DNA from 3 places in the Microbacterium sp. A93 genome. Region 1 is predicted to be linked to each of the others. Evidence: riboswitches for the same ligand, from Rfam matches in the RefSeq annotation. Region 1 holds a riboswitch; each other region holds the start of a gene.
The links. A riboswitch is a leader RNA that binds a small molecule or an ion and turns the genes downstream of it on or off. The one in region 1 is predicted to bind S-adenosylmethionine.
Positions count from the first base shown of each region.

Region 2: it holds a riboswitch for S-adenosylmethionine, as region 1 does, so the genes downstream of both, ACSU1G_RS21830 (LLM class flavin-dependent oxidoreductase) here and ACSU1G_RS19735 (O-acetylhomoserine aminocarboxypropyltransferase/cysteine synthase family protein) in region 1, are expected to answer to the same signal.
Region 3: it holds a riboswitch for S-adenosylmethionine, as region 1 does, so the genes downstream of both, ACSU1G_RS22300 (MFS transporter) here and ACSU1G_RS19735 (O-acetylhomoserine aminocarboxypropyltransferase/cysteine synthase family protein) in region 1, are expected to answer to the same signal.

Region 1 is NZ_JBPXMT010000008.1:45,612-55,515, forward strand. It holds gene ACSU1G_RS19710 (RNA-binding S4 domain-containing protein) at 1-148, shown strand, start outside; gene ACSU1G_RS19715 (alpha/beta hydrolase) at 183-905, opposite strand; partial or broken gene ACSU1G_RS19720 (SGNH/GDSL hydrolase family protein) at 968-1,824, shown strand; gene ACSU1G_RS19725 (DUF2231 domain-containing protein) at 1,940-2,500, shown strand; gene metX (homoserine O-acetyltransferase MetX) at 2,768-3,889, opposite strand; gene ACSU1G_RS19735 (O-acetylhomoserine aminocarboxypropyltransferase/cysteine synthase family protein) at 3,906-5,264, opposite strand; SAM riboswitch class IV at 5,338-5,452, opposite strand; gene ACSU1G_RS19740 (VOC family protein) at 5,623-6,279, shown strand; gene ACSU1G_RS19745 (CPBP family intramembrane glutamic endopeptidase) at 6,376-7,269, opposite strand; gene zapE (cell division protein ZapE) at 7,331-8,431, shown strand; gene ACSU1G_RS19755 (hypothetical protein) at 8,440-8,748, opposite strand; gene ACSU1G_RS19760 (MarR family winged helix-turn-helix transcriptional regulator) at 8,982-9,446, shown strand; gene ACSU1G_RS19765 (MFS transporter) at 9,439-9,904, shown strand, end outside.
Region 2 is NZ_JBPXMT010000009.1:126,868-136,771, forward strand. It holds gene ACSU1G_RS21815 (acyl-CoA dehydrogenase family protein) at 1-819, shown strand, start outside; gene ACSU1G_RS21820 (sigma-70 family RNA polymerase sigma factor) at 998-1,594, shown strand; gene ACSU1G_RS21825 (anti-sigma factor domain-containing protein) at 1,594-2,391, shown strand; SAM riboswitch class I at 2,459-2,558, shown strand; gene ACSU1G_RS21830 (LLM class flavin-dependent oxidoreductase) at 2,620-4,023, shown strand; gene ACSU1G_RS21835 (YtxH domain-containing protein) at 4,208-4,693, opposite strand; gene ACSU1G_RS21840 (winged helix DNA-binding domain-containing protein) at 4,879-6,033, shown strand; gene ACSU1G_RS21845 (NAD(P)-dependent malic enzyme) at 6,108-7,496, opposite strand; gene ACSU1G_RS21850 (HAD-IC family P-type ATPase) at 7,599-9,904, opposite strand, start outside.
Region 3 is NZ_JBPXMT010000009.1:234,318-244,221, reverse strand. It holds gene ACSU1G_RS22355 (Ltp family lipoprotein) at 1-208, shown strand, start outside; gene ACSU1G_RS22350 (hypothetical protein) at 274-525, shown strand; gene ACSU1G_RS22345 (hypothetical protein) at 522-1,157, shown strand; gene ACSU1G_RS22340 (hypothetical protein) at 1,199-1,462, opposite strand; gene ACSU1G_RS22335 (aminotransferase class V-fold PLP-dependent enzyme) at 1,531-2,637, opposite strand; gene ACSU1G_RS22330 (RidA family protein) at 2,835-3,227, shown strand; gene ACSU1G_RS22325 (aminotransferase class V-fold PLP-dependent enzyme) at 3,236-4,333, shown strand; gene ACSU1G_RS22320 (DUF4287 domain-containing protein) at 4,357-4,647, shown strand; gene ACSU1G_RS22315 (MarR family winged helix-turn-helix transcriptional regulator) at 4,749-5,186, shown strand; gene ACSU1G_RS22310 (organic hydroperoxide resistance protein) at 5,230-5,652, shown strand; gene ACSU1G_RS22305 (glutathione peroxidase) at 5,652-6,143, shown strand; SAM riboswitch class IV at 6,316-6,432, shown strand; gene ACSU1G_RS22300 (MFS transporter) at 6,453-7,892, shown strand; gene ACSU1G_RS22295 (DUF6480 family protein) at 8,094-8,351, shown strand; gene ACSU1G_RS22290 (four-helix bundle copper-binding protein) at 8,425-8,835, shown strand; gene ACSU1G_RS22285 (NDMA-dependent alcohol dehydrogenase) at 8,977-9,904, shown strand, end outside.

The DNA of each region.
Region 1 (9,904 bases):
GGACGGGGCGGATGCCCGGGTGGTGATCGAGGCCGGCCTGGTGCAGGTCAACGGCGATCCGGAGACCCGCCGTGGCCGGCAGCTGCGTCACGGTGACGTGATCGAGTTCTCCGGCGAGGCCGTGAAGGTGGTCCCGGCCGGGCGCTGACCCTCGCGTGCGGGCGGCGCTGCCGGGGACCGGGCTATTTCACCGTGTAGTCGAGGAATTCCCCCACGTGCCGCAGCTCCTGCGGCCCGATCCCGTGGCCGATCCCCGCGTAGAGCACCTTGGTCATGTCCACGTGCGCGTTCATCCAGGCGTGGGTGTACTCCACCTTGTCCTGCGTGATGACCGGGTCGGCCTGGTCCCGACCCCAGAAGACCTTCGGCCGGGCGGCCTTGACCGCCTCGTCGTCGAAGAAGCCGGCCAGGGGGCCGGTCCCCGCGCCCACCCCGGCACCTTGGGCGGGGTCCGGGTCGATGGCGAAGCCGGAGAGCCCGACGATGCACGCATAGGCCTCCGGGTCCAGGCGCAGCAGGGAGGTGGCCATGGCCATGCCCATGGAGAAGCCCAGCAGCGAGGTGGACTCGAAGTGCGGCCGCTGCGCCGCGACCCACCACTGCAGGTCCTCGATGGCGGCCCGCACGGCCAGGGGATCCGAACCCATCTGCGCGTTCAGCGGGAACCACGTGTACCCGCCGTGGTCCATGACCAACGGCGCCCGCACGGAGGCGAACGTGAACTTCTCCGGCAGCTCCGGCACGATCCCGAACAGGTCATTCTCGTCCGCACCGTAGCCGTGCAGGATCACCAGCAGGTGCGTGCCCGCGCGCTCGGCCTCGGGCCGGGACCAGCGGACGAACGGCTCGGTGGGCCCAGCCGGGGTGGATGCAGGGGATGGTGCGGGGTTCTGTGGTTCGGTCATGGATCCCAGCGTAGGCGAGGACCGAACTGACCCACGGGTAACCCGGGATCTAGGATCGAGACATGTCTGATGCCGTATCCACACCACACTCGACCGCTGCCCTGCACCCGGTCCACCCCTGGCGCCGCTATGTGGCGCTGGGCGACTCCTTCACGGAGGGCATCGGCGATCCGGACCCGCACCACCCCGGCGCCCACCGCGGATGGGCGGACCGGGTGGCCGAGGAGCTCGCATACCGCGTCCGGGAGGGCGAGGACTTCTCCTACGCCAACCTGGCCATCCGCGGCCGGCTGATCGCGCAGATCGCTGCCGAACAGGCCGGGCCCGCGCTCGACCTCCAGCCCGACCTCATCACCCTGTGCGCCGGCGGCAATGACGTGATCCGTCCGGGCGGGGACCCGGACGGATCACGCTCACCCTGGACGGGCTGGTGGGCCGGCTGGCAGCCAGCGGCGCCACCGTGGTGCTCTTCACGGGCCCGGACATCCGGGACACCCCGATGATGGGGCGGATCCGGGGCAAGGTGGCCATCTACAACGAGAACGTGCACACGGTGGCCCTGCGCCACGATGCCGTGGTGGCAGACCTCTGGGCGCTGCGGGAGCTCACGCGCAAGGAGATGTGGGCGGCAGACCGGCTGCACTTCTCCCCCACCGGTCACCACACCATCGGCGCGATGGTGCTGGAGACGCTCAACGTGCCCCATGACCTGGTGCCCTTCGAGCCCAAACCCGCGGTGCACCAGAGCTGGCGTCAGGCCCGGACCGAGGACGTGCACTGGGCCCGAGAGCACCTCATGCCCTGGGTGCTGCGCCGGTTGCGGCGCCAGTCCTCCGGAGACGGCCTGGCAGCCAAGCGCCCCCTGGCCGAGCCCATGTTCGGTCATCCGATGGTCCAGGGCACCGACCCTGGCGAGTAGAGGACCGGCGGCGGGCACTGCCATGACGCGGGAAGCGGTGGGATAATTTCCAGCGGAGGGAATCGTTTCGAGATGGGGTCTCCGCACTCGAGGTGGGGACCAGGAGGTCATCATCATGCCCCCGACTGCAGATGTCCGGTCCCTCCCGGCAGCGGTCTTGCGGACACTGGGCGAGAGCCCGGTCGCGGACCGTCTGGCCGCAGCCCAGCGGTTCGCCTACGGGCCGATCCTCAGGTGGGTGCGCCACAGTCCCTTCCGCACCGATGTCCTCGGCCACTCCGTACACCCGCCACTCACCGATATCACGCTCGGCAGCTGGATGGGTGCTTCCATCCTCGATCTGGCCGGGGGGAGCCAGTCCCGGCAGGCCGCCACGCTGCTGGTCACGACCGGTGTGCTGGCGGCGGTGCCCACGGCTCTCGCCGGCGCGGCAGACTGGGCGGAGACCAAGGGTCCGGAGCACCGGATCGGTGCCGTCCATGCGCTGGGGACCGATGCCGCGCTCTTCCTGTTCGCGGGCTCCCTCGTGGCGCGCCTCCGGGGGCGCCACGCTTGGGGGGCTGGTCTGGCGGCCGGCGGAAACGCCGTCGCGTCAGCGGCCGGATTCCTCGGCGGACACCTGGCACTGGCCCAGGGCACCGCTCGCCGCACCCGGCCGGCCCCGCTCGAGTCCTGACCGACATCCATCCCGTCCTGCGGCCGGACGGCGTGTTCCTGGTGGTCGTTCTTCAGGCGGGGATCCAGGGCCGGGAGCATGGGCGGGGAACCCGGGCGGGGATCCAGGGCCGGGAGCATGGGCGGGGAACCCGGGCGGGGAACCCGGGCGGGGAACCCGGGCGGGGAACCTGGTGGAGGACATCAACGACCACACTGATCCTGCCCAGCCACAGTGATTATTGCTGTGGCAGGGCAGGATGGGTGTGGCTGGGCAGGATCGGTGTGGCTAGAGCCCCAGGATTCGCGTCATGTCCGCGGCCACCTGGTCCAGATCCGTCAGGAAGCCGTCGTGGCCGATCGGCGAGTCGATCATGTAGACCGGGACCTCGCCGGGCAGCTGCCGCGCCAGCTCCTGGGACTGGCCCGGGAAATACAGGCGGTCCGACTCCACAGCCGCGATGAACGGCGCAGCGGTGATCCGGGCCAGCACCTCGGCCTCGGTGCCACGGCCTCGGGAAACGTCATGGCTCATGAGTGCCTCGGTCAGCACGAGGTAGCTGTTGGCGTCGAAGCGCTTGACGAGCTTGGCCGCCTGGTAGTCCAGGTAGGACTCCACCTGATAGCGCCCCAGCCGCCGCAGCGACTGCCCGAAGGGGTCCTCCTCGGCCTGGGCGCCGCGGCCGAAGCGGCCGTCCATGTCCGGTTGGGACCGGTAGGTGATGTGCGCGATCTTGCGGGCGATGCCCAGGCCGCCGTCCGGCGTCGGGCCCGGGTAGTAGTCCCCGCCGCGGAAGTTGGCGTCCAGCGTGATGGACTGGATCTGGGCCTGGGCGAAGGCGATCTGCTCGGCGGTGGAGTGCGCGCCGCAGGCGATGACGGCCATGCCGGCCACGCGCTCCGGGTAGGTGGCGGCCCACTCCAGGGCGCGGGCCCCGCCCATGGAGCCGCCGACCACGGCCTGCCAGCGGTGGATGCCCAGGGCGTCGGCCAACCGGGCCTCGGCGTGCACCGAGTCACGGATGGTGGTGAACGGGAACCGCGAACCCCACGGGGTCCCGTCCGGGTCCAGCGACGACGGGCCGGTGGTCCCGTAGCAGCCGCCCACGATGTTGGGGGCCACCACGAACCACCGGTCCGTGTCGATGGCGCAGCCGGGCCCGACGATGCCCTCCCACCAGCCCTCCTCCGGGAGGGCGTCGGAGGAGGCCACGTGCGTGGATCCCGTCAGGGCGTGCAGCACCAGCACGGCGTTCGAGCCCGTGGCATTGAGCGTGCCCCATGTCTCGTAGGCCAGTTCCACCTCGGGCAGGTGGCCGCCGGTCTCGAAGTCCAGGGCACCGATGCGCTGGGTGTGCAGGCCCCCCTCGGGGAGGGCCGTGGCCGCGTGCTGGGCGGTGATGGCGGTCATGCTGTCGACTCCGTCCCTAGGCACTCACGTCGGCAGCGGCGAAGCCGTTGTCGAGGTCGGCGAGGATGTCCTCGATGCTCTCCACGCCCACGGACAGCCGCACCAGGCCGGGCGTGACGCCGGCGGCGCGCTGCTCGGCCTCGTTCAGCTGGGAGTGCGTGGTGGAGGCGGGGTGGATGACCAGCGAGCGGACGTCGCCGATGTTGGCCACGTGATGGTGCAGGCTCAGCGCGTCCACGAACCGGGCGCCGGCCTCGCGGCCGCCGACGATTTCGAACGACACGAACCCGGCGGGGCCGGCGGGTAGGTACTGCTGGGCCCGCTCATACCAAGGGCTGGAGGGCAGGCCCGGGAAGATCACGGACTCGACCAGGGCGTGGCCGTCCAGGTACTCGGCCACCCGGCGGGCGTTGGACACATGTCGCTCCATGCGCAGGGAGAGCGTCTCCAGGCCCAGGTTCAGCAGGAACGCGTTGAAGGGGCTGATGGCACTGCCGAAGTCCCGCAGCAGCTGCACGCGGGCCTTGAGCACGAAGGCGAGGTTGGCCCCGAGGATGCCGTCCACACCGAGGTCCCGGGCGAAGACGATGCCGTTGTAGGACTCGTCCGGGGTGTTGAACCCGGGGAACTTCTCCGGCTGCGTGGCGAAGTCGAAGGTGCCGCCGTCCACGATCACCCCGGCCATGGCCGCGGCGTGACCGCCGAGGTACTTGGTGGCCGAGTGCACCACGATGTCCGCGCCGTGCTCGATGGGACGCAGCAGGTACGGGGTGGCCAGGGTGTTGTCCACGATCAACGGCAACCCGGCCGCGTGGGCCACGTCCGCGATGGCGCGGATGTCCAGCACGTCCCCGCGCGGGTTGCCCAGGGTCTCGCCGAACAGGGCCTTGGTGTTGTCCCGGATGGCGCCCTTCCACTCGTCCAGGTTGTCCGGGTCCTGCACGAACGTGGTGGTGACTCCGATCCTGGCCAGGGTGTGTTTGAAGAGGTTCTGGGTTCCGCCGTAGAGGGAGGCGGAGACCACGAGGTGGTCCCCGGCGCCGGCCACGTTGAGGATGGACACGGTGGTGGCCGCCTGGCCCGAGGCGAGCAGCAGGGCGCCCACGCCGCCCTCGAGTGCGGCGATCTTGCCCTCCACCGCCTCCTGGGTCGGGTTGCCGATGCGCGTGTAGATGGGGCCCAGATCCTTCAGCGCGAAGCGGTCCGCCGCGACCTCGGCGGACGGGAAGTCGAAGGAGTTGGACTGGATGATCGGCAGCACGGTGGCGCCGTAGGGGTTCTCCTGCGGGATGCCGGCGTGGATCTGCCGGGTCTCGAAGCCCCAGGCGCTGGCATCGGTGGCGTCCGTGGCCGGGGTGGTGGGGGTGTCAGTCAAGTGACGGCTCCTGTCAATCCAGGGCCACCCGCGGGTGCCAGCGGGCGTGATCCGTCAACCCGCTGCGCCGAGGTGGCCGCGCTTGCAGATGCCGGTCGGCACCTGCCTGGTCCTCACCCGGGGCACCCCACCGCGAGCTGGAGGGTTGCCGGCCAGCAAGCCGGGGCTTGATGCTGGCACTCATGACCTCAATCCAGTGTGCCAGATCGGCCCGGACGATTCATCCCCCTACGTCGCAGAGCGACATCAGGGCGACATCAGGGCGACTCGGGGATGAAACCAGGCCAGGGCTGTGAGGTGCGCCACGTTTCAAGTGAGGTTAACCTAACCTGTCCGAGGCCTAAGAAAGTGCGACGATATGCACATGATGCGCTTGGATCACGTCTCGTACGCCGTTGGACCCGAAGAAGGCCTTGCCGCCACGGTGGCCCGTCTCGCCGATGCCCTGGGCATCGAGCGGGTCAAGGGCGGTGTACACCCCCGCTTCGGCACCCGCAACGCGATCTTCCCGCTGCGCAACCGCCAGTACCTCGAGGTCGTTGAGGTCCTGGACCACCCCTCCTCCGTGAAGGCCCCGTTCGGTCAGGCCGTCCGCGCCCGCTCCGAGATGGGCGGCGGCTGGATGGGCTGGTGCGTGGCGGTGGATGACCTCGCCCCGTTCGAGGAACGCCTAGAGCGCCAGTCCGTGCCCGGCAACCGGAAGTTCCCGGACGGCCGCGAGCTGACCTGGCGCCAGATCGGCATCAAGGGTCTCATCGCGGATCCGCAGGTGCCCTACCTGTTGCGCTGGGATGACCACACTGAGGAACTGCACCCCTCCCAGGCCGCCGAGCCCCAGGCCGAGCTGTCCTCGATCACCATCGCCGGCTCCCGGGACCGCGTCCGCGATTGGCTGGGCATGTCCGATCCGGAGGAGATGGTCGGGGACCTCAACGTGGTCTTCGAATCCCCCTCCGGCACCCCGGGCCTGCTCGAGGTCACCTTCGAGACCCCCCAGGGCACCGTCACGCTCTAAAAACCTTTCGTTTTCAGTCGAGTCGGGGGGGGGGGGGGGGGGGGGGGAAAAAACCCCCCCCCCCCGACTCGACTGAAAGCCGGGGGTGAGAACGGATCAGGTCCCGAACAGGCCGGCCGCCGCCAGGAGCGGGTAGGCCACGAATCCTGCGGCGTCCAGCAGGAAGTGCGCCACCACCAGCGGCATCACCCGCCGGTACCTGAGGTAGAACGCCCCGAAGACCAGCCCCATCAGCAGGTTGCCGATACCCGGCCCCACCCCCTGATACAGGTGGTACGCGCCGCGCAGCACCGCACAGAGCACCACCACGGCGGTGGGATTCAGGGGAACGACGGCGCCACTCACCCAGCTGCGCAGCCCACCTTTCGCTCCGGTCGGGTCGACGGATGTACTGACGGGCAGGACCGGCTGCGCCCCGGCCCGCAGCTGCTGCAGGTAGCCGAGCCGGTCGAACAGCCAGGCCACCACGATCACCTCCTCCAGCAGTCCGTGGCGCAGCGCGGAGAACAGCAGCACCGGGGTGGTCCACCAGTACTCGTTCAGCGCACTGCCGACGATCGCCGTGGTGAGCCCCGCGGCCCGGCCGGCCGCGTAGACGGCCACGGTGCCCAGGCCCATGGCGAGGAACAACCCGATCCCCCACGCCGCGTCCCGGCCCGGACGCCGGAAGTCCAGGCCGAAGGCACGGAACGGGTCGCGCCCACGGATCCACACCAGGTGCAGCACCAGCAGCACCGGCACCAGGGCGAAGCCGATGTCCAGCAGCTGATAGGTCAGGTCGAAGAACTGCCGGTCATCCAGCGCCGGGTTCAGGGTGGTGGTCTGTCCGGACAGGGGCGCCTGCGTCCACTTGTCGATCAGGTTGACGAGCGCGTAGACGGCCGAGCGGCCCAGGGACAGCGCCAGCACGATCACGATCTCCCAGCGGACGGTGCGGGCCGAGGGCGGGACGGTCTGGGCGGGCGGGGATGGCCGGGCGGTGGTGGTCACCGCACCAGTGTAGGAACCCCTGCTGGCCGGCAACCCCACCCGGCCGCGCTAGCGTGGATCCATGACCTCCGCCCCGAGCCCCGACGACGTCGCCACCGCCCGGGCGGGCGGTGGCCACGGAGGCCTCGTGGCGCGCCGGGCCCATCCGGTGAGCGGCCGGCGCAGGGCCCGGGATCCGTGGCCGCGGCTGCGGGAGGCGGTGCTGCTGGAGGCGCTCCAGGCCGGAGGGAAGGTGCTGGACGCGGGCCAGCGGCAGACCGTGCGGCTGCTGACCGGAGGATCCGGCACGGTGGGCCGCGGGGTGTACCTGCACGGCGGGGTCGGGCGGGGCAAGACCTGGATCGCCGGCCAGTTCTTCAACGCCCTCGAGGTGCCGAAGATCCGGCTGCACATGCACGCGCTGCTGGGCCAGGTGAACCAGGTGGTGGCCACGGCCCAGGCCGGGACCCCGATCGGGATCGACGACGCGGTGCAGCACCTCATCGGCGACGCGCGGCTCGTGTTCATCGACGAGTTCCACGTGCATGATGTGGGCGACGCCATGCTGTTGCGCCGCGTGGTGCCGGGGCTGCTGGCCCTGGACGCCGGGTTGCTGCTGACCTCGAACTACCCGGCGGCCGAGCTGCTGCCCAACCCGCTGTTCCACCACACGATGGCCCCCGTGATCGAGATGATCCAGTCACACCTGCGCCAGTGGCGGATCCCGGACGGCGTGGACTATCGGCCGCTGAACGCCGGGACCGGAGGTTTCGCCGCCGGCTCCTGGACGACGGCGGCCGGTGCGGCGGGAGCGGACGCCGCCGGGCCGGCGTCGGTCCCGGTGGGGTTCAGTGGGACCCGCTCCCTCGAGGTGACCGCCGCCGATCCGGTCACCGGGGAGCTGGTGGCGAGTTTCGCGCAGCTGTGCGAGGCGCCCGTGTCCGTGCAGGACTACCTCGGCCTGACGCGGACGTTCTCGTACTGGACGCTCACGGAGGTACCGGGGCCCGAGGAGATCGGCCCGCAGGCGTTCCAGCGCCTCGCCTTCCTGGTGGACGTGTTGGTGGATGCGGACCTGCGGTTGGACGTGACGGCGTCCATGCCGCTGGACGAGTGGGCGCGGGCCGAGCGGCTACCGCGGGATTCCGGCCGGTTCCTGAGCCGGCTCAGCCTGCTGGGGTGACCGGAGCCCTACACGAGGTCCCTGGGGATGCGCCGATGCCAACTCTGTGAATACACGCGGGGGTCCCCCCGCTGGGCGTCCAGCTCGTAGGCATCCAGGTTGGCGTCCACCACGAATTCGGTCGGGGTCGAGGTCAGCACCGTGTTGGTGGTGACCAGCGCCCCCCAGTCTGTGCGTTCCACGCGGCGCACGGTCTTGATCTCGCCGCGGACGGAGTTCACGTCATTCCAGCGGAAGCTGTACCATTCCTCGGTTCCGCGCCGGAACTCGGTGTCCGTGTCCTCGTCCCGGCGGCGCCGCACCGGTCTCCAGCTCATGGCGCTGGATCCAGGTCATGCCCAGGACGTGGATGTTCTTCGCTGCCATCACTCACAACCTCTCGTCGGAGTCGGCTCGGGGAGAGCCTGCCTGCCACGGTAGGCACGGCAGTGGCCCAGACACCATCCGGCACCCGATCGCCACCTGGGTGGCACCTGTGCGGCACTGGTGCATCGTGTGGCGATCCCCATCTCCGCAAGCAACTTGATCAAGTTGCTTGTAGGGTTTGAGGATGGCTACCGACCCGCATCCTGACCCGCTGGCCGATTCGGCGCCGACCGCGGAACTGTTGGAGTCCCTGCAACCGATCCTGCGGCGGATCCTCGCCGAACGCACGCTGTCGCCGGGCAAGATGGGCATCCTGAGGCACGTGGCCGAGAACGGCCGGGCGAGCACCGCAGAGCTCGCGTCAACCGTCCAGGTCAGTCCCCAGGCCATCTCGCTGGCCACGCGGGAGCTCGAGGGCCTGGGCCTGATCCGGCGCGTCCCGGACGAGACGGACCGCCGCCGGATGTGGGTCCACCCCACCGAGGCCGGGCGTGGCCGGCTCGGCGAGGAGACCCTGGCCGGCCGTTCCTGGCTTCATCAGGTCATCCAGGATCGCCTCACGCCGGCCGAACGGCAGACCCTCACCCACGCCATCCCGGTACTCCGCAAGCTCACCGCCGCCGTTGACTCCGAGCCGCCCCGTGGTTGAGACCCGGCGCCTGGAGCCGGCGCTGATCTACGCCGCCCTCTCGACGGCTGTGGTCAGCTCCCTGGGCATGCTCCTGGTGCCCACGATCGCCGAGGCCATGGGCGTGACCGTGAGCACGGCCCAGTGGATGCTGACGATCAACCTCCTCGTGGGCGCCATCGCGACCCCCGTGATGGGCCGGCTCAGCGACGGACCGCGCCAGAAACGGCTCCTGATGATCTCCCTGTCGGTCATCCTGCTCGGCTCGGTGGTAGCTGCGCTGGCACCGAACTTCACGGTCTTCCTCATCGGACGGGCCCTGCAGGGACTGACCTACGGCATCGTTCCGGTGACCATCGCCCTGGCCCGCCGGTGCCTGCCCGCCGCCAGGGTCCAGACCGCGATCTCCGGGCTGTCCGTGACCGTTGCCACCGGACTCGGCATCGGCTACCCGCTGACCGGGATCATCGCCGGACTCC
Region 2 (9,904 bases), on a different contig from region 1:
TTCTCCACGTGGGCCCTGGCCACGGCCCGGCTGGACCCGGGTCTTTCCCGCGCCCGCCGCCGCCAGCACGCCGGGTTCGCGCTCGCCGTGGTGCGCGTGCGCCAGCCACGGGTCACCGTCAAGGACGACTGGGACGGCTTCGGCCAGCGGCTCACCGGGACCGGGACCATGGAATTCTCCGGGGCGGGTGTCGAGGACCTGCTGGTGGTCCCCCCGGAGGACGGTGCGGTGCCGCTGCACCACGAGTCCACGCTGATGGCCCTGCTCGCCGGGATCGGGCGGGCCGCGCTGCGGGACGGGGTGGAGCAGACCCGGCTGCGCCGGCGCTCGCCGAACACCGGAGGGGGCCTGACCCCGCGCGATGACGACCAGCTGCTGGGGATCGTCGGCGAGATGTCCGCGCAGCAGGCGGCCGCCGAGGAACTCGTGCGGGCCGCGGGACGGGACCTGGACGCCGCGCTCGCGCTGGCGGAGGGCGCGCTGGAAGGGGCCGGGGCCGGCGTCGGGAATCTGAAGGGCAAGAAGGCGGAGCACGACGGCGGCGCGGCGGCCGAGGCGATGTACCGCGCCGCCCTGACGGCGCACCGGGCGCATGTGGTGGTGCCGCGGCTGGTCCTGGACACCTGTACCCGCATCTTCGACACGCTCGGCGCCTCCGCCACCAGCACGGACCTGCGGCTGGACCGGCACTGGCGCAACGCCCGGACCGTCGCGAGCCATGACCCGGCGGCCTTCATGGCCCGGATGGTCGGTGACTGGGAGGTCAACGGGACCCGCCCCGTCCCCTACCTGTCCACCGGGACCGCCGAGGCGTCCTGATCCCCGGGCTGCTCTCCCGGCACACCAGCCGGCACACCAGCCGGCACACCAGCCGGCACACCGAAGGAGATGCGGCTCGGACCCATCCGCGGCGGCCGCGGCTCCGAACACTGGATATCCCGCCGGATCCGGCGCGGGGCAGACACGGACAGGAGGCAGCGCCACTTAGGCTGAGGTGATGACGAGCGAGGCAGGGCCCACCGCCGGGCAACGCGGGCCCCAGGAGCGGGACCGCCACCTCGCGGGCCTGGTGCAGCGCAGCGCGTCCGGTGACCACGAGGCCTTCGCCGCGTTCTACGACGACGTGGCACCGGTGGCCTACGGGCTGGCCCGCAAGGTGGTGCGTGACGCGGACCTGGCCGCCGACGTCACCCAGGAGGCACTCATGGACGTGTGGCGCTCCGCGGACCGCTTCGACGCCGCGCGCGGCTCGGTGATCGGCTGGGTCTGCTCCATCACCCACCGGCGGGCGGTGGACCTGATCCGGTCCACCCAGGCCAGCCGGGACCGCGAGCAGCGGGCCGGGGTGGCCGCGTTCGACCGCGCCCATGATGACGTCGCCGAGCGGAACGAGGCCGTGGAGGACCGGGATCGCGTGAACGAGTGCCTCGGCACACTCACCGAGCTGGAGTACGAGGCCGTGACCGCGGCCTACTACGGCGGGCAGACCTACCGGGAGGTCGCCGAAGGCCTGGGCGCCAAACTGGCCACCGTGAAATCCCGGATGCGCAGCGCGCTGCAACGACTACAGGACTGTTTGGGGGTGGGTGCTTGATGAACCGCGATGGACACCGTGACGGGATCGATGGCGGGCAAGACGGCGGGATCGGCGGCGGGCCGGATGACGCGCTGCTCGCCGCCTGGGCGCTGGACGCCGTGGACGATCAGGAACGGCGTGACCTCGAACGGCGGCTGGAGGCCGACCCGGAGCTGCGGGCCCGCGCCGATGCCCTGAGCGGCACGGTCGCCCGGCTGGCCGCCAGCACGCCCGCCCGGCCCCCGGCCGGGTTGCGGGACCGCGTCCTGAGCGCCGCGGCCGGCACGGAACAGGACCCCGGCCCCGAGCGCTCCCGTCCCGCCGATCTGGACCGGCACCGCGCCCGACGCCGACCCGACCGGCGCCGCTGGTGGGTGACGGTGGCCTCGGCGGCCGCAGCGGCCGCCGTCGCCGTGGGCCTGTTGGTGACGCAGCCCTGGGTCGAGGCGCCCGGGATCTCCGAGGGCGAGCAGCTGACCGCCCTCGAACAGGTCCTGCAGGTGGACGGGGCACAACGCCTCGAGTCCGCCGTCACCGGAGGCGGAGCGGCGGAGGCCGCCATGGCACCCAACGGTGAGGCCGTGCTGGCCGTGCGGGACCTGCCGGATCCCGCCGACGGGCACGACTACCAGCTGTGGACCATCCAGGGTGAGCAGCCGCCCCAGCCGGCGGGACTGCTTCAGGTCCAGGGCGGCCGCGCCCTGGTCAGGATGCAGCAGGTCCCCGCCGGTGCCGCCATGGCCGTCACCGTGGAACCCGATGGCGGCTCGGAGGCCCCGACCACCGAGCCGATCGTGGTCTTGGCCGCGGGCTGAACCTGGAGTGACTCCTCGTGACGAGGCGGTTGGTACCGGACCGCCGGGGTGTGGTGCAATCTACAGGTAACCATCCAGAGCGGCTGAGAGATCTGGCTCGACGACGCCGCAGCAACCACCGGGCACATCGTGTACCGGACAGGTGCTACCGCCAGAACCGATGGAAGGAGCATCATCGTGTCTGTCCCCACCCCTGAATCCGCAGCATCCGCCCGCCTCCCCGAGGGTGTGCCCGTCACACCCGCCGGCCAGCGGGAGATCCTGTTCAACGCCTTCGACATGAACTGCGTGGCCCACCAGTCCCCGGGCCTGTGGCGCCACCCGGAGGACCACGCCCGCGACTACAACACGCTGGGCTACTGGACCGGACTGGCCCAGACCCTGGAGAAGGGCCTGTTCGACGGCCTGTTCATCGCGGATGTCCTCGGCCCCTATGACGTCTACGGCTCCTCGGACGAGGCCACCCTGAGGGCCGGCACCCAGGTGCCGGTCAATGATCCGCTGCTCGTGGTCCCGCCGATGGCCGCCGTCACGAAGAACCTCACCTTCGGGGTCACCGCCGGCACCGCCTATGAGCACCCGTACCCGTTCGCCCGCCGGCTGGCCACGCTGGACCACCTGACCGAGGGCCGCGTGGGCTGGAACGTGGTCACCGGCTACCTGCCGTCCGCCGCCATCAACATGGGCCAGGAAGACCAGATGGAGCACGACGAGCGGTACAACCACGCCGATGAGTACCTCGACGTGGTCTACAAGCTGCTCGAAGGGTCCTGGGAGGACGACGCAGTCCTGTATGACAAGGAGTCCGGCGTCTTCATCGACCCGACCAAGGTGCACCGGATCGAGCACGAGGGTGGGTACTTCAAGACCCCGGGCATCGCCTTCACCGAGCCCAGCCCGCAGCGCACCCCGGTGATCTACCAGGCCGGGGCCTCGACCCGCGGGCGCGCCTTCGCCGGCAAGCACGCCGAGGCCGTGTTCATCAACTCGCCCACGGATGAGCTGATCAAGGGCACCACAGCGAAGATCCGGCAGTCCCTGGCCGAGGCTGGCCGCGACCCCTACGACGTGCGCGTGATGTCCATGCAGACGATCGTCACCGGTGCCACCGACGCGGAGGCCCAGGCCAAGTACGAGGAGCTGACGCAGTACATCGACGTGGAGGGCGGACTGGTGCTGATGTCCGGCTGGATGGGCATCAACCTGGCCGAGTTCGAGCTGGACGAGCCGATCGGTGACGTCAAGTCCAACGCCATCCAGTCCGCCGTGGAGACTTTCAAGAAGGCCTCCGGGGACGACTCGATCGAGTGGACCGTGCGCAAGCTGGCCGAGTGGTGCGGCGTGGGCGGCTTCGGCCCGGTCATCATCGGTTCCGGGGAGACCGTGGCCCGCGAGCTCGCCCGGATCCAGGACGAGACCGATGTGGACGGCTTCAACCTCGCCTACCACATCACCCCCGGCACGTTCGAGGACATTGTGGAGTTCGTGGTCCCCGAGCTGCAGAAGATCGGCCGGTACAAGACCGAGTACACCGAGGGCACCATGCGCCACAAGCTCTTCGGCAAGGGCGACCACCTGCCGCTGAACCACTACGGCTCCGGCTTCGCCCTGCGGAACCGCGTCACCGCCTGATCCCTCGCCCTCCCCTCCCCGCGCATCATGTGACCGATGGATGTCACCACGGTGGGGGTCGGGTCACTCTGGGCCTGAAGGCGGCGTTGGAGAGGCCCACGGCGTGCTGGCAGGCAGAGACCCCGGCCCCCCGAACGGGGACCGGGGTCTCTAACGTGCTGGACCGTGGTGGGGCGGATCCGGATCAGTAGCGGTCGGGTCCGCCACCCTCGCTCTCGAGGGACTGGGAGGGATCCGAGAGGACGTCACCGTTCGAGGACTTCACGGTGGTGTCGCCACTGGAGGCGTTGGAGTCACCGGTGGCGTGCTTGCCGGCCGACTTCTCCGCGGCACTGGAGGCCTTGTCCGCCAGCCCCTGGGTCGCGTCGGAGCCCTTTTGGGTGGCCGTGTGGGCGGCGGCGTTGGCTTTGTCCGCCTTCTCCGCCAGGTTCGGGGCCTTGTCCTTCACGGCCTCCGTGGCCTTGTCGGCCAGCCCGGCGGCCCGCTCCGCCACCACGGGCGCCTGCTCCTTGACGGTGGAGGTGGCGCGCTGGACCTGCTCCTGCGTCTTCGGGTCATTCCAGAAGCTCTGCGCGTTCTTGGCGAACTTGTCCAGATTCTGCCGGCCTTCGCGGCTGCCCAGTAGGTAACCGAGGGCCGCGCCGATGCCGAGGGTGATCAATCGCTTCATGGTCTCTCCTTTGTGGCGTCCTCCCGGGGCGGGATCCACCGCTCGGGTATGTCCCGAGTCTTCACTCTGTGCGGACTCCGGTCAATCTGTACCCAGTGCAGTCTCGGGGCATTCCCAGCCGAATTTCAGGTTCAGCGGGCAGCAGCGAGGGCCCGTGGCACACTGTCCCCAGCGAAGGAGACCCCATGCTCACACTCACCCCACAGCTCGTGGCCCGCATGCGCCTGCTCGCCCAAGGACTGATCGAGCCCTGGCCCACGCCCGTGGAGGCCGCCCGGTCCCTGACCTGTACACAGGGCCAGGACTATCCGGGATCCACGATCTCCCTGGCGCTGCGTTCCGCCCCCGGCGGCTCCGGCCGCAGCACCGGGGGCACCAGTCGCAACACCACAGGAACGACGGCGGCCGTCCGGCAGGCGTACGACGCCGGCCTTATCGTCCGGTCCTGGCCGATGCGCGGGACGTTGTTCGTGGTGGCCTCCGAGGACCTCGGGTGGATCCTGGAGCTGACCGGCCCGAAGATGCTCACCGCCACGGGCCGCCGGCGCGAGGAGCTGGGCCTGGACCCGGGCACGCTGAGGACCGCCGAGGCCACCGCCGTCCGGGAACTCTCCGGCACCGGGCTGACGCGCGCCGGCCTGCTGGAGGCCTGGACGCGGGAGGGGATCGCGGTGGATTCCGGCCGCGGTTACCACCTGATCTTCTTCCTGGCCCTGACCGGGGTGCTGTGCTTCGGTCCCACCGAGGGCAACCAGCAGCGGATCGTGCTGGTCCAGGAGTGGATCGGCGCCCACGCCCCGTCCGGTCACGCCCCGTCCCCACCCGCCTCGTCCGCGCGTAGCCGGGACGAGGCGCTGCGGGAGTTGCTGCTGCGCTACCTGCGGTCCCACGGACCGGCCACCCTGGAGGACTTCTGCTGGTGGTCCAAGCTGGGCAAGACGGAGGCGCGGGCCGCGCTGCGCGAGATCCAGGGCGAGGCCCCGGACCAGCTGGAGGCGGCCGACGTCGGCGGCCGGGAGCACTGGATGGCCGCCGGACTGCCGGACCGGTATGCGGACCGGGCCCGGGCCACCGCCGCACCGCTGCTGCTGCCCGGATTCGATGAGATCGTGCTGGGCTACCAGGACCGTTCCGCCGTGCTGACAAAGGCCGAGGAGGCCCGGGTGGTGCCCGGCCGGAACGGGGTGTTCAAGGGCACCGTGCTGCACCGGGGCCACGCCGTGGGGACCTGGAAGCGGTCCACCCGCCAGGGGCACCCGGTGCAGGTGGAGCCGTTCGGCACCCTGCCGGGGCCGGTGCAGACAGCGGTGCCCCGACTCAGCGCGAGATGGCCGGGCTGAACCGGGGCACAGACTGCAGGGTGAGACTCAGCGGGTCTCAACCAGACCCAGCGAGGCTCACAGACCAGCGGGCCTCAGCCGCGCGGGGTGGCCACCCGCGCCACGGCCTCGGCCACCCGCACCGAGACCTCGGGATCGAAGACCGAGGGGATGATGAAGCTCGGGTTGAGCTCCTCGTCCGTGATGGTCTCGGCGATGGCCTGGGCAGCCACCACGAGCATCTCGTCCGTGATGTCCGAGGCCTCGGCGTCCAGCAGGCCGCGGAAGAAACCGGGGAAGGCCAGCACGTTGTTGATCTGGTTCGGGAAGTCGGAGCGGCCGGTGGCCACGATCGCGGCATGCCTCGAGGCGATCTCCGGGTGGACCTCCGGGTCCGGGTTGGACATGGCGAAGATGATCGAGTCTTCGTTCATCTTCTCCACATCCGCCTCGTCCAGCAGGTTGGGGGCGGAGACGCCGATGAACACGTCGCGCCCGGCCACGGCCTCCTTGAGGGAGCCGGAGAAGGCCTCCTCATTGGTGTGGTCCGCCAGCCACTGGCGGTTGGAGTCGGTGTGCTGGGAGCCGCGCTCGATGATGCCGGACCGTCCGGAGGCCACGATGTGGCGGGCCCCGGAGGCCATCAGCAGCTTGATGATGGCGGTGCCGGCCGCGCCGACGCCGGCCACCACGATCTTGACGTCCTCGATCTTCTTGCCGGTGAGCTTCAGGGCATTGGTCAGGGCGGCCTGGACCACGATCGCGGTGCCGTGCTGGTCATCATGGAAGACCGGGATGTCCAGCTCCTCGCGCAGGCGGGCCTCGATCTCGAAGCAGCGCGGGGCGGAGATGTCCTCGAGGTTGATGCCGCCGTAGGCCGGGGCGATCGCCTTGACGATGGAGATGATCTCCTCGGTGTCCTTGGTGTCCAGTGCCACCGGCCAGGCATCCACGCCGGCGAACTGCTTGAACAGGGCGGCCTTGCCCTCCATCACCGGCATGGCGGCCTCCGGGCCGATGTCTCCGAGGCCCAGCACGGCGGTGCCGTCCGTGACCACGGCCACGGTGTTCTTCTTGATCGTGAACTGGCGGGCCAGCTCCTTGTCCTCGGCGATGGCCATGCAGACGCGGGCCACGCCGGGGGTGTAGGCCCGGGAGAGGTCATTGCGGGTGCGCAACGGCACGCGCAGGGTGGTCTCGATCTTGCCGCCCTCATGGAGCTGGAAGGTGCGGTCCGTGATCTCGTGGACGGTGACCCCCTCGAGGGCTTCCACGGCGGTACGGACGGTCTCGGCGTGGCCCGCATCCACGGTGTCGCAGCTGACGGCCACGATCATGGAGCTGTGGTGGGACTCGACCACGTCCAGGGCGGTCACGGCCGCACCGGTAGCGGCCACCGCTGCGGCGAGGTCGGTGGTGGACGTAAAGGATACGGGCGTCTCGACCTGCAGGGTGATCGAGTAACCGGGGCTGGGTGCTGCCATGGGGATGCTCCTTGGATTGGGGATCCTACCGGGCGCTGGCCCGATTGCCGTCGTGACCACCTTCGCGGCCAACAACGATCTGAGTGTATCGGCGGCTTCTTACTACCCCACAGTTCGCGGCGTAACGTTGGGCGGCGACTGACCGTCCGTCACGGCATGCCGGCGCCGGTGCACCTGGTGGATACCCTCCAGTAACAGGCACGCCACGGCCCCGATGCCCACGGCGGCGACGGCCAGGTCCAGCGGCGGGAGCTCGAACTGGTGGAAGTCCCGGGACGCCGGGATGAGCAGCACCAACAGCAGCAGGACGTACGTGGAGGCCACGAGCGCCAGCTTGAACCGCGTCATCGGCCGGGAGATCAGGTTCAGCACCCACAGGCCCATCAGTGTCAGCGTGATGACGGAGGCGGTCTGGACCTGTTGTAGAGAGACGTCCCCCGGGACCACCCCCACGGCGCCCCCGGTGAACCCTTCGATCCCGGCGAACCAGCGGGCATAGCCGTTGACGGCCAGCATCCCCGCCAGGATGACCACTCCCGAGGGCAGGGCGAACCGCAGGGCCCGGCCCAGGAAACCGGGGACGTATCTGCGCTGGTTCGGCACGAGAGCCAGGAAGAACGTGGGCAGTCCGATCATCAGGAAGTCCACGGTGGAGGCCTGGCGGGGCAGCAGCGGATACTGCCAGGCCAGCAGGGAGAAGACCACGCCGAACAGCACGGCGTAGGCCGTCTTCGTCAGGTACAGGTGCGCCAGCTGCTCCATGTTGGCGATCACCTGGCGTCCCTCCGCGAGCACCTTCGGCAGGCGGGAGAAGCGGCTGTCCAGCAACACCATGCGGGAGACGGCCTTGGTGGCCGGGGCGCCGTTGCCCATCGCGATCCCCAGGTCTGCGGTCTTCAGCGCCAGGGCGTCGTTGATGCCGTCCCCGGTCATGGCCACCACGTGACCGGCCTCCTGCAGTGCCACCACCATGCCCTTCTTCTGCTCGGGGGAGACCCGCCCGAACACGGAGTGCTCAGCCAGGACTGCCCGGCGTGCCTCCGGATCCTCCGGAAGGTCCCGTGCGTCATAGCCGTCGCCCGTGACGAACAGGCCGACCTCCCGGGCGACCGCGGCCACGGTCCGGGGGTGGTCACCGGAGATCACCTTCAGCTCCACGTCCTGTGCGCGGAAGTACTCAAGGGTGTCCCGGGCGTCGTCGCGGACCTTCTCGCGGAAGGTCAGCAGCGCCACCGGCTCCAGCACCGGGGGCAGCGTCCCGGCCGTGCCGCCGAACCACGAGCCGTCCCCGGCCGGCCGGCGCGATCGGCACAGCACCATGGTGCGCAGCCCCCGGCTGGTGGTCTCGGCACACAACCCCTCGACCCGTTCCCGGGTCCCGGCCGCGCCGTCGGCAGCCGGCAGCAGGGCCTCCGGGGCACCCAGGACCCAGGCGCCGGCCACCGCATCCGGGAGGCCGGCAGCGCCGGGGTGCGCGCCGTCGTCGTGCCCCAGGCGGTGCTCGGCGGGCTCCTCCCGGTACGCCCGTGGGCGGGAAGGCGCCCCGAAGGCGACGGCGGACCAGCGCCGTTCCGAGGAGAAGGCCACCTGGGCGGTGGGAGCCTGGGCGGGCGGCGCGGTGAAGGGCGTGGCCAGGGCCAGCGCGGTGGGGTTGGCGTTGGCGTCCGCGCCGAACCAGGCCAGGACGTGGGCGCCGGCCTGCTGCAGGTCGTGGGCCTCGGTGAGGAAGGTGGCCTCGTCGAAGACGATCCGGCCCTCGGTGAGCGTGCCGGTCTTGTCCAGGCAGACGGTGTCCACGCGGGCGAGGATCTCGACCGCCGGCTGCTCCTGGATGAGGACCTCCTCCCGCGCCAGCTTGAGGGCGGCCACCGCGAAGGAGATCGTGGTCATCAGGGCCAGGCCCTGGGGGATCATGGAGGTGATCGCGGCCACCGAGGCGACCACGGCCGGCTCGAGCGCTCCGTGTTCCAAGGCCTGGGTCCACCCGCCGACCGCCTGGACCTGGCCGTTGACGATCACCGCGACGATCGGCACCAAGGCGATGGTCAGCCACTTCGCCACCGTGTCCAGCGCGCCGCGAAGCTCGGAGGGCACCTTGGCGAAGCGGCGGGCCTCGATGGCCAGCTGGGAGGCATGGGAGTCCGCACCGACCGCCGTGATCCTCACCAGCCCCGTCCCGGAGAGCACCGCGGAGCCGGAGAGCACCGGGTCACCCGGACGCTTGCCCACGGCGTCGGACTCCCCGGTCAGCAGGGACTCGTCGATGTCCAGGCCCTCCGAGGAGAGCACCACCCCGTCCGCGGGGACCTGATCACCACGGCGCAGCACCACGGCATCATCCAGCACGATCTCCTCGATGCGCAGCGCCCGCTCGGCACCGTCCCGCAGCACCTGCACGGCATCCTGGT
Region 3 (9,904 bases), on a different contig from region 1:
CCAGCTGGAGTTCGAGGACTACTCGACCGCTGATGCCACATGGGCCGTGGACCGCGTAGAGGTCGACTGGAACGAGCAGGCGGCCAAGTCCGCCGCGGACTATCTGGACTACACCTCGTTCTCACGCCAGGGCCTGATCGACCAGTTGGTCTTCGAGGGCTACTCGCAGGAGCAGGCTCAGTATGGTGTGAGCCAGACAGGCCTGTAGTCGGAGTGGCCCCGTCTGACCGGGCCACTCCCCTCGCCCCACTCCAGAACGGATGTGCTTCCACCATGTCGGACAGCGTCGGCAGCTGGTTTGCTGTCGGGACCATCGGCTCCATCATCACGGGTGGCGCAGCCTCCGTGGTCCCGGGCTACTTCGGGATGGAGGGCTACGGGTTCAACTTCTTCGTCATCCTGTGCGTCGCCTCCGTGATCTTCGCACTCGTGGCGCTGATCGCCGTCGCGGGTTTCTTCAACCTCGTGGTGCGATACCTGCGCGAGATCAGCGAGAACACTGGTTCGGCCCGGAGGAGCATGTGAGCAGTCGAAGGGCGCGCCTGAGGTTCACCGGCCACATCGCCGGTGCCGGGACCACCGGCGGGACGCGGCTGGTGCTCGGATGCTGGAACAAGTCCCCGCACGGGCCGTTCGCGGACGTCATGGTCCAGCGCCAGGACGGGCACCGCATCCTGCTGGCCCCCGATCCGTGGGTGGCCGACTTCGTCTCCGCCACCTACACCTTCGACGAGGTGCAGCAGGTGCCCGTCAGGGTACAGGGACCCGACGCCGGCGCTGCCGCCGGCTCGCGCTGGCACGTCACCGCGGGGCCGCTGGACTGGTCCTTCGAGGTGGGGCGGCGTGAGCCACTGGGGCACCTGTTGCGAGCGGTGCCCGGCCCCGTGGGAACGAGTCTGACCATAGCCCGGGTCACGGACCGGGTGGCCCGGGTGGTGATGCCGGGGGTGCGAACCGTGGGCACCGCGGGCAACGACCGCACCGAGTGGTACGCCGCCCGGGACCTGCACCGCCTGTCCGCCTCCCGCGCGGCCTGGGACGGGGAAAACCTGGGTGCCCTGGCGGACCTGGATCCACCAGCGGACTTCGGCTTCAGTTCCACCCCTCGGTTTCCCAGCCTGACCGCGCTGACGAGCACCGTCAGCATTCTTCACTGAGGCTGGAGTCGTCCTGGGGCGCCCGGTCAATGCAGTCAGCGCTAGGGCCCCGAGCTGCCCTCATTTTGCTCGGACAGCATCCGCCGGGCTTCGCCTAACGCCCAATCAGCATCGGCATGGTCCGTCTTCGCCAACGCCAGCAGGTTGGCGATGTGCTGTTCGCGACTGAGCCGAGCCGTCTCGTCGGCGAAGTTGATCATCGCCAGGACGCGGGCGTGGGCACGGCGCCCCCGGGCCTTAGGCCGGGTGTCATTCGCATCCGTTCCCCGGAGGATTTCCAATGCCTCGATTAACAACCATTTCATCCCGTACTCCCCCACCGTGGCCATTGCTCTTGCCACGCTAGCCGTCTTGCACAGAACCAACGAGACGCTCAGCCGCTCAACGAAGGACTGGACGTCACCAGAACGTCCGACAGCGCCTCGGCGAACCGAGCAATGTCCTCGGGAGTGTTGTAGAAGTGCGGCGAAACGAGGATGCGCCCCGCCTTGTCCGACGCCGAGATCTTCCGTTGCCGCAGCTCGTGCGCGACGAGGGCGGAGTCTCCAACGTGGTCGAGAGCAATGATCCCCGCGCGCACATCACGCGGCGTGATCGAGGCGACCCCGATGCCGTCCAAGGCGGTGAGGACCTCGCCGGTGAGCTGCTCGACGCGCGCGAAGATGTTCGGCCATCCGAGGTCCTCCAGATATTCGAGCGTCGCGTCCAGGACGTACAGCCCCGGGAAGTTCGGTGCCGCATAACTGAACGAGGTGCTCGGAGCGGGATTGCCGTAGCTGCGGAAGATGGGCGTGAGCGCCTCCCGGGCGCGTTCGCGGAAGACACCGATCGCGGTGCCGAAGCCGGACATCAACCATTTGAAGACCCCGGCACCGTAGACGTCCACGTAGCTCAGATCCACGGGCACCGCACCGAGCGCCTGGATGCCGTCCACCACGAGTAGGGCGTCCACGTCTCGGCAGGCGCGGCCCAGTCGGTTCAGGTCCAGCATCGTTCCGGTCCACGGGTGCACGTGGGATACGGACACGACCCGGGTGCGCGGTGTGATCGCCTCGAGCAACTGCTGCTCACGTGTGCTGGGTGCGGTCGGCTGGACCCGGACGACCTTCACGCCCGCTGCCTCGGCGTTCGCCCACGGTAGGACGTTGCAGGGATAGTCGTCGGCTGCCACCACCACCTCGTCACCGGGGTGCCAGCTCGCGCTGGCCGCGGCGAGGTTGATGACTTCGCTGGTGTTGCGGAAGAACTCGACCTCCTCCTCGGACACACCCAGGAGCCGAGCCGTCCGTTGCTTCGCGCCCGTGGCCGCTTGGCGCCAACTCGGCTGCGCATCGCAGCCCAGGAGCGCTACATCACGGTAGTACTGACCTGCTGCCTCCGCAGCACCCGGGAAGGCCAGACCAGCTCCCGCAGACTGCAGATAGACCCATCCCTCGCGATAGGCAAAATCGCTCTCGACTCTCGCCTGCCATTCATCCACAGCACGTCTCCTTTTCGAGACACCATTCCGGCGTTCACATCAGGGGTCAACGCGCATTTCGCGGGACGGAACCAGGATGCCGCTGCCTCCTGAAGCTACCTAGGATCAGAAAAAACCCGCACCGAGCGGGTTGCAGCCATGTGCTGACCGGCGCTGGAGCGAGTGCGACAGCTGACCCCGAACCTGAGGAGAAGCCCATGAGACAAGAGATCCGCGCTGAGAATCACCATCCGCCGATCGGTCACTACACCGACGCGGTGCGGTCCGGGGATTTGCTCTACTTGTCCGGGTGCGGCCCGACCGGCGTGGACCTTGAGGTGGTCGGCGGAGACGACGCGGGGGCCCAGGCCCAGCAGGTCTACGCCAACATCGGCAAGGTGCTGGACGCCGCCGGGGCACGCCCCCAGGATGTCCTCTCCGTGACGACCTACCTCACCGACCCCGCCGACGGGCATGTGGTGAACGACGCCAAGCGCGAGTTCTTCGGTGAAGCACGCACCGCGAGCGCCACGGTCATCGTCGCCGACCTGATGGTCCCTGGCGCCAAGGTCGAGGTGCAGGCGGTCGCCCGCATCCCCTCCGAACGCTGAGCGCCAGGATGACGGGGCTCGACGACGGCCGGCTGGCCAGCATCCGGGCAGGGTTTCCCTATCTGCACGGCCGCGCCTACCTCAACTCCGGCGGTGCCGGTCTGGCGTGGCGCGGCCAGTCGGCCGCGGCGGCGGTCTACTACGACGACGTGGCCAGCATGGGCGCTGACGGCCAGCGGCTCTGGATGGCTCTCGGCGTGCGTGCCCGGGAGCGCGTGGCGGCACTGCTCGATGTTCCCGTGAAGGATGCCAGCTTCTTCCGCAACACGACCGAGGTGATCAACCTCGCCGCCAACAGCATGGAGTGGCACGCGGGCGATGAGGTGGTCGTCGCTGCTGACGACTTCCCCTCGGTGGTGTGGCCATGGGTCCGTGCGGAAGCGGCCGGGGGCCGCGTCGTCCGCGTCGACCCGGGCACGGAACCCCAGCGGGAGGACCGGCTGCTGGAGGCAATCACAAGCCGCACGCGGGTCCTCGCGGTGTCCCACGTGAACACGGTGACGGGCACCCGGCTGGACCTGGACCGTCTGGGGCGAGCGTGCCGAGAGGTCGATGCCCTGCTCGTCGTCGACGGCATCCAGGCGTTGGGGTCGCTCCCCGTCGACCTCACGTACGTGGATGTGTATGCAGCCGGAGTGTTCAAGTGGCTGCTCTCGGGCTTCGGCACCGGGATCGGCGTGTTCCGGGAGCGGGCGCGGGACAAGCTCACGCCGGCCTACCGGGGCTACCGGAACAAGCCACCCAGTACGGACTTCGGGTACGCCGATCCGAACTATCCGGGGCTGTACGTCCTTGATGCGACGCTGGAGTTCCTCGGCAGCGTGGGATGGCCGGTGATCCACGGACGCGTGGATGAACTGACACGGCGGACCGCGGATGCGATCCGCGCGCTCGGCATTGAACCGATCACCCCGGCGGATGCCCAGGCTGGGATCGTCAGCTTCCGTACCGAGGATTCCGCGGCCATCACGGCCGAACTACTGCGAGCCGGTGTCCATGTCGTGGAGAAGCTGGGCCTGGTGCGGGTCTCCCCGCACTTCTACAATACGACTGCCGAGGTGGATCGATTCGCCGAGGCGCTCGAGACGGCGCTCGCCGGTCGGTGAAATCCGAGGACCCAGGAGGTTCCATGTCATTCCAGGCCTATCTCGACGCCATTGAGAACAAGACCGGCCTCACCCCGCGCCAGCTGCTCGAGATCGCGCAGGCCCGGGGGTACAGCGATGACTCCGTGAAGGCGGGCGAGATCCTGGACTGGCTCAAGACCGACTACGGACTCGGCCGGGGCCACGGCATGGCCCTGGTCCACGTCATCCAGAAGGGCCCTCAGATCGACGCCAAACACGTGGGAACCTCCGGCTCACACCGCGACTCCTCGGACACGCTCTGGTTGGACGGCCAGGCCAGCAAACCGTCCTGACCCGGAATGCGGGCCCGCCACGGGCTCGGTTGCACCGTCCTCGACACCCCCTCCTCGAGCCTTCTATTGCACACAACTGAATTGTACGCAATACTTCCTGCATGAGCACCCCCGAAGCCCCACCGAACCTCCACCTGGAGGACCAGGTCTGCTTCGCCCTGTACTCGGCGGCCCGGGCAGCCCAGCAGGCCTACCGGCCACTGCTGGACGAACTGGGCCTGACCTACCCGCAGTACCTGGTGCTGCTGGTGCTCTGGGAGCAAGACGGGCAGTCGGTCTCGGAGCTCGGCGAGCGATTGCACCTGGACAGCGGCACACTCTCGCCGCTGCTGCGCCGTCTGGACGAGCACGGGTTCATCACCCGCGAGCGCCAGACCACCGACTCCCGCCGAGTGACCGTCCGGCTGACCACAGCGGGTGAGACCCTCCGCGAGCGCGCGGTGGACGTCCAGCGGTGCCTGCTGGACGCCGTCGGGCTCTCCACCGCAGACCTGCTCGCGCTGCGGGACCTCTCCCAGCGTTTCGTGGCCGCAACCTGACCAGCTCCCCACACGCCCACGCAACCACCATCAGGAGATCCCCATGCAGACGATCTACACCGCCGAAGCCCTGGCCACCGGAGGCGGCCGCGACGGCCGCACCCAGACCGCGGACGGCAAAATCAACCTGGACTTGGCCACCCCGCAGGAGATGGGCGGCACCGGCGACGGCGCGAACCCGGAGCAGCTCTTCGCCGCCGGCTACGCGGCCTGCTTCCACTCCGCCTTGCAGATGGTGGCCCGCAAAGCCAAGGCTGACCTGGGCGAGTCCAGCGTGGGCGCGCGAGTGGGCATCGGCCCCAACGGCGCCGGCGGATTCGGCCTGGAGGTCACCCTCGAGGTGGTCGTGCCGAACCTGCCCGCCGAGCAGGCCCAGGAGCTCGCCGACCAGGCCCACCAGGTCTGCCCGTATTCCAACGCCACCCGCGGCAACATCGAGGTCCATGTGAACGTGGTGCAGGACTGATGCCCACCCTTTACGACTTCACCGCCCCCACCGTGGCCGGTCAGGACCAGCCGCTCGCGGACTATGCCGGCCAAGTGGCCGTGGTGGTCAACACCGCCAGCAAGTGCGGCCTGACGCCCCAGTACGAAGGCCTGCAGGAGCTCTACGCCGAGTACAAGGACCAGGGCCTGGTGGTGCTCGGCTTCCCCTGCAACCAGTTCGCGAACCAGGAGCCCGGCACGGACGCTCAGGCCAGCGAGTTCTGCCAGCTGAATTACGGGGTCGAGTTCCCCATGTTCGCCAAGGTGGACGTCAACGGTTCCGGCTCCCACCCCCTGTTCGCCTGGCTGAAGAAGGAGACCTCCGGGCTGCTCGGCGGGGCCATCAAGTGGAACTTCACCAAGTTCCTCGTCGACCGGGACGGGAAGGTCCTCGAACGCTTCGCCCCGGCCACCGGCCCCGAGAAGATGCGTTCAGCGATCGAGGCGGCCCTGGAGGTGCCGGCGGGCTGAGGTCCTGGAGGTGCCGGCGGGCTGAGGTCCTGGAGCACCTGGCAGGCCAGCCTGCGTCTCACGGCGTCATCTCCGTCCCCTGCACCCGGGTGATCGGCTCAAACACCGCCAGGATGACGGACCATGACCGCCGGCATGCCCCGGGCCCGCCCCGCCGATAGCGTCGGCGGCGAATCACGAGTGCCACACACAGCGAACCCTGGTTCCGTGGCCGGCAACCCTCCGCACGTGCGGGGTGCCCCAGGTGAGGATTCGGCCCGCAGCCCACTGGTGCGGGCAAGACGCGAGCCAAGGTAGGGAAGACAGGCCATGAGCACGTCCACACTGAGAATCGACTCCGAGGCATCCGTGGTCCACGGCCTGGACATCGGCCGCACCCGGCCGGCCATGAAGTGGGTGTGGATCCTCGGCCTGGGTGGGGTGTTCTTCGAGGCCTACGCCGGTGCGGCCCTCGCCTCCGGTCTCGATCCGCTGACCCGCGAGTTGGGCCTGAGCCCCGTCCAGGTCTCCCTGGTGACGAGCACCTACATGTTCGTGGCGATCTTCGTCTGCCCCTTCGCCGGAGGCCTGGCGGACAAGTTCGGGCGGCTGAACATCCTCCTGGCAGCCAAGGCCTTCGCCCTGGTCGCCATGGTGATCGGACTGTCCGCGGGCAGCTTTGAGATCCTCATCCTCTCCCGCGTGCTCGCCGGCGTGGCCTGGGCCATGGACTTCGGAGCGCTGCTGACCTATATCTCCGAGTTCCTGCCGGCACGGCACCAGAGCAAGCTCAACCGCTGGCAGGGCATGTGGTACGTGGCCACCACCACCAACCTGCTCTTCACCTTCGGCATCTACCACCTCGGGGTCGGCACCTCGATCTGGCGCTGGTTGCTGGGCAGCTGCGCCGTCGTCGCACTGGCGCTCCTCGTCTCCCAGCGGGCCGTGCTGGTGGAGTCCCCGCGGTGGCTGGCCTCCAAGGGCCGGTACGCCCAGGCCGCCGCCGCCCTGCAGCGGATGTACGAGTTCCCCGGCGCCGCGGTCACCGCCGCCCCAGACGGCTCGGTCACCGGAACCACCCAGCACGACGCCGGCCGGTTGGCCACGCTGTTCCGCGCGCCCTACCTGCGACGCACCGTCCTGGCCAACGTCGCCTGGTTCGCCGAGGCCTGCCAGTACTACGCGATCGGCTGGTACCTGCCGATCATCGCCCTGACCCTGTTCGGCGAGAGCTTCGCGGGAGCCACCCTCGGAGCGGCAGCGTTCAACGTCCTGGGCATCGTCGGCGGCTTCGCCGCAGCCGGCCTCGCGTCCCGACTGCGCATCCGCGGCGCCATCCAGATCGGCTTCGCCGCCTGCGCGGTGATTCTCGTGGTCTTCGGGCTCACGCTCGAGTCCGCTCCCCTGGCGGTGGCCATCCTGCTGCCGTCCCTCTTCATCCTCTTCCACGCGGGGTTGGCCGCCCCGGGTGGTGCGGCACTGTCCGCGCTCGCGTATCCGAGTCATCTCCGAGGCCTGGGCATGGGCGTCTCAACCACCTTCTGCAACATCGGCGCCGCTGCGGGCCTGTTCCTGTTCCCGTTGCTGCAGGCCTGGTTGGGCACCTCTGGGGCGATCATGGCCATGGCCGCCGTGCCGTTCGTCGGCTTCCTCACCGCCACCCTCATCAAGTGGGACCCGGACCGGCTCAAGAGCCCTTCTCCAGATGCCGACCCCGCTTTCGCGGCGCTCACGAGCGGACCCGTTACCGCAGACCAACTGCGCGCCTGACGCCAGCGTCACCTCTTGCCGCGGCAGGAATCAGCGTCAGTCGGGTCTCGCGGCCTGTCATGGGCCGGAGGCATCAGGGTGCCCTTGGGCCGCGGGTCGTGCTTCAAAGGCGCCGCAGACCTACCCTCTCTGCGGGCCGGGGGCCTTGTTAGCCTGTGCTTACGCATGCCCCGCATGACCGACCGCAGGAGGCAGGTAGCCGTGTCAACCATCGACCCCGAAGAGGCCCGAGGCCATTCCGAGAACCCGGCCGAGGCCACCCGTGAGACGTCGGGCCACAGCATCGACGGGGACACCCCGCCAGCCGAGGGCACCAGCGCGGAGCCCACCAACAACGAGCTCGACAAGGACCAGCGAGGCGTCGGTGCCAAGAACAAGGCCTGGCTGGTGGCCCTGCTGGTCCTGGTCCTGGTCTTCGTCGGCTTCTGGATCGCCGGCTCGATCGCCGGACTGTTCTGAGCGTCCGCCGAGGCGTTGCCACCACCGATCGTTTCATCACGCCGACCGACCTGGCCCGTCCAAGGAGGATGTCATGACCCATCACGTGAGTTCGATGCTCGAGACCTATCCGAAGGACTTGGGCACGATCGACCGAGAGAAGCTGGCCCAGTGCATCGAGGCGTGTTTCGAGTGCGCCCAGACCTGCACCGCTTGTGCGGACGCCTGCCTGGCCGAGGACAACGTCGCCGACCTCCGGCAGTGCATCCGGTTCAACCTGGACTGCGCAGACCTCTGCGCAGCCACGGGCCGGGTCCTCTCCCGCCAGACCGGCAACAACGCCGAGACCACCCGTGCCTTGCTCGAGGCCTGCCGGACCGCGTGCCGGGTGTGCGCCGATGAGTGCGGCCAGCATGCCGAGATGCACGCGCACTGCACGGTCTGCGCCGAGGCGTGCCGCCGGTGCGAGCAGGCGTGTGCCGAGCTGCTCGAGTCTCTGGGCTGAGGACAGGACCTCCCTTCTTCCAGGTGAAAGTGCCATTGCAGCCTCCAGTACACCTCCCTAGGGTCCACAGTGATACGGATCTCATTCCAGCGACTGTGCTTGGAGTGCGCCTGAACGTCATGTGACCCACCAGGAGGCAGAGTGAAGAGCAGCGCGGCCGTCATCGTGGAACCCGGCAAGGGCTTCAGGATCGAGGAGCTCGACCTCTCCGAGCCCGGCCCCGGAGAGGTCCTGCTCCGATACGCCTACTCGGGACTGTGCCACTCCGACCTCCACATCCTGCAGGGTGACTCCGAGGCGCGATTGCCCCTCGTCGGCGGACACGAGGGCTCGGCAGTGGTCCAGAAGGTCGGGCCGGGGGTGACGCGGGTCCGGGAGGGCGACCACGTGGTCTGCTCCTTCATCCCCAACTGCGGCACGTGCCGCTGGTGTGCCACCGGCCAGCAGGCCCTGTGCGATCTGGGCGCGAACGCCTTGGTGGGCAGCCTGCCAGGGGACCGCTTCGTCTTCACCGGGGAGCACGGCCAGTACGGCGGCATGAACTCCTTGGGCACGTTCAGCGAGTACGGGGTCGTGCATCAGAACTCGGTGGTCCCCATCCCCAAGGACATCCCCCTGGACAAGGCCGCCCTGGTCAGCTGCGGCGTCCCCTCGGGGTGGGGCTCGGCGGTCTACGCCGCCGACGTCCGCCCCGGTGAGACCGTGATCGTCTACGGGGTCGGCGGGATCGGCTCCAACGCCGTGCAGGGGGCCCGCCATGCGGGGGCCGCGAACATCATCGCCGTGGATCCCGAGCCGTTCAAGAGGGAGACCGCCCTGCAACTGGGGGCCACCCACGCGGTCGCCGACGCCGCCGAGGCGGCCGAGCTGGCCCGGGACCTCACGCTCGGCGTCGGCGCGGACAAGGCGATCGTGACCGTGGGACACCTCGAGGAGCCGGTGACGTCGGCGGCCTTCGAGGCCATCCGCAAGGGTGGGACCGCGGTGGTCACCAGCATGGGAGTCCTCGAGGACCCCTCCGTCACGGTCCCCGGCACCATCCTTGCGCTGTTCAAGAAGACGCTCCGCG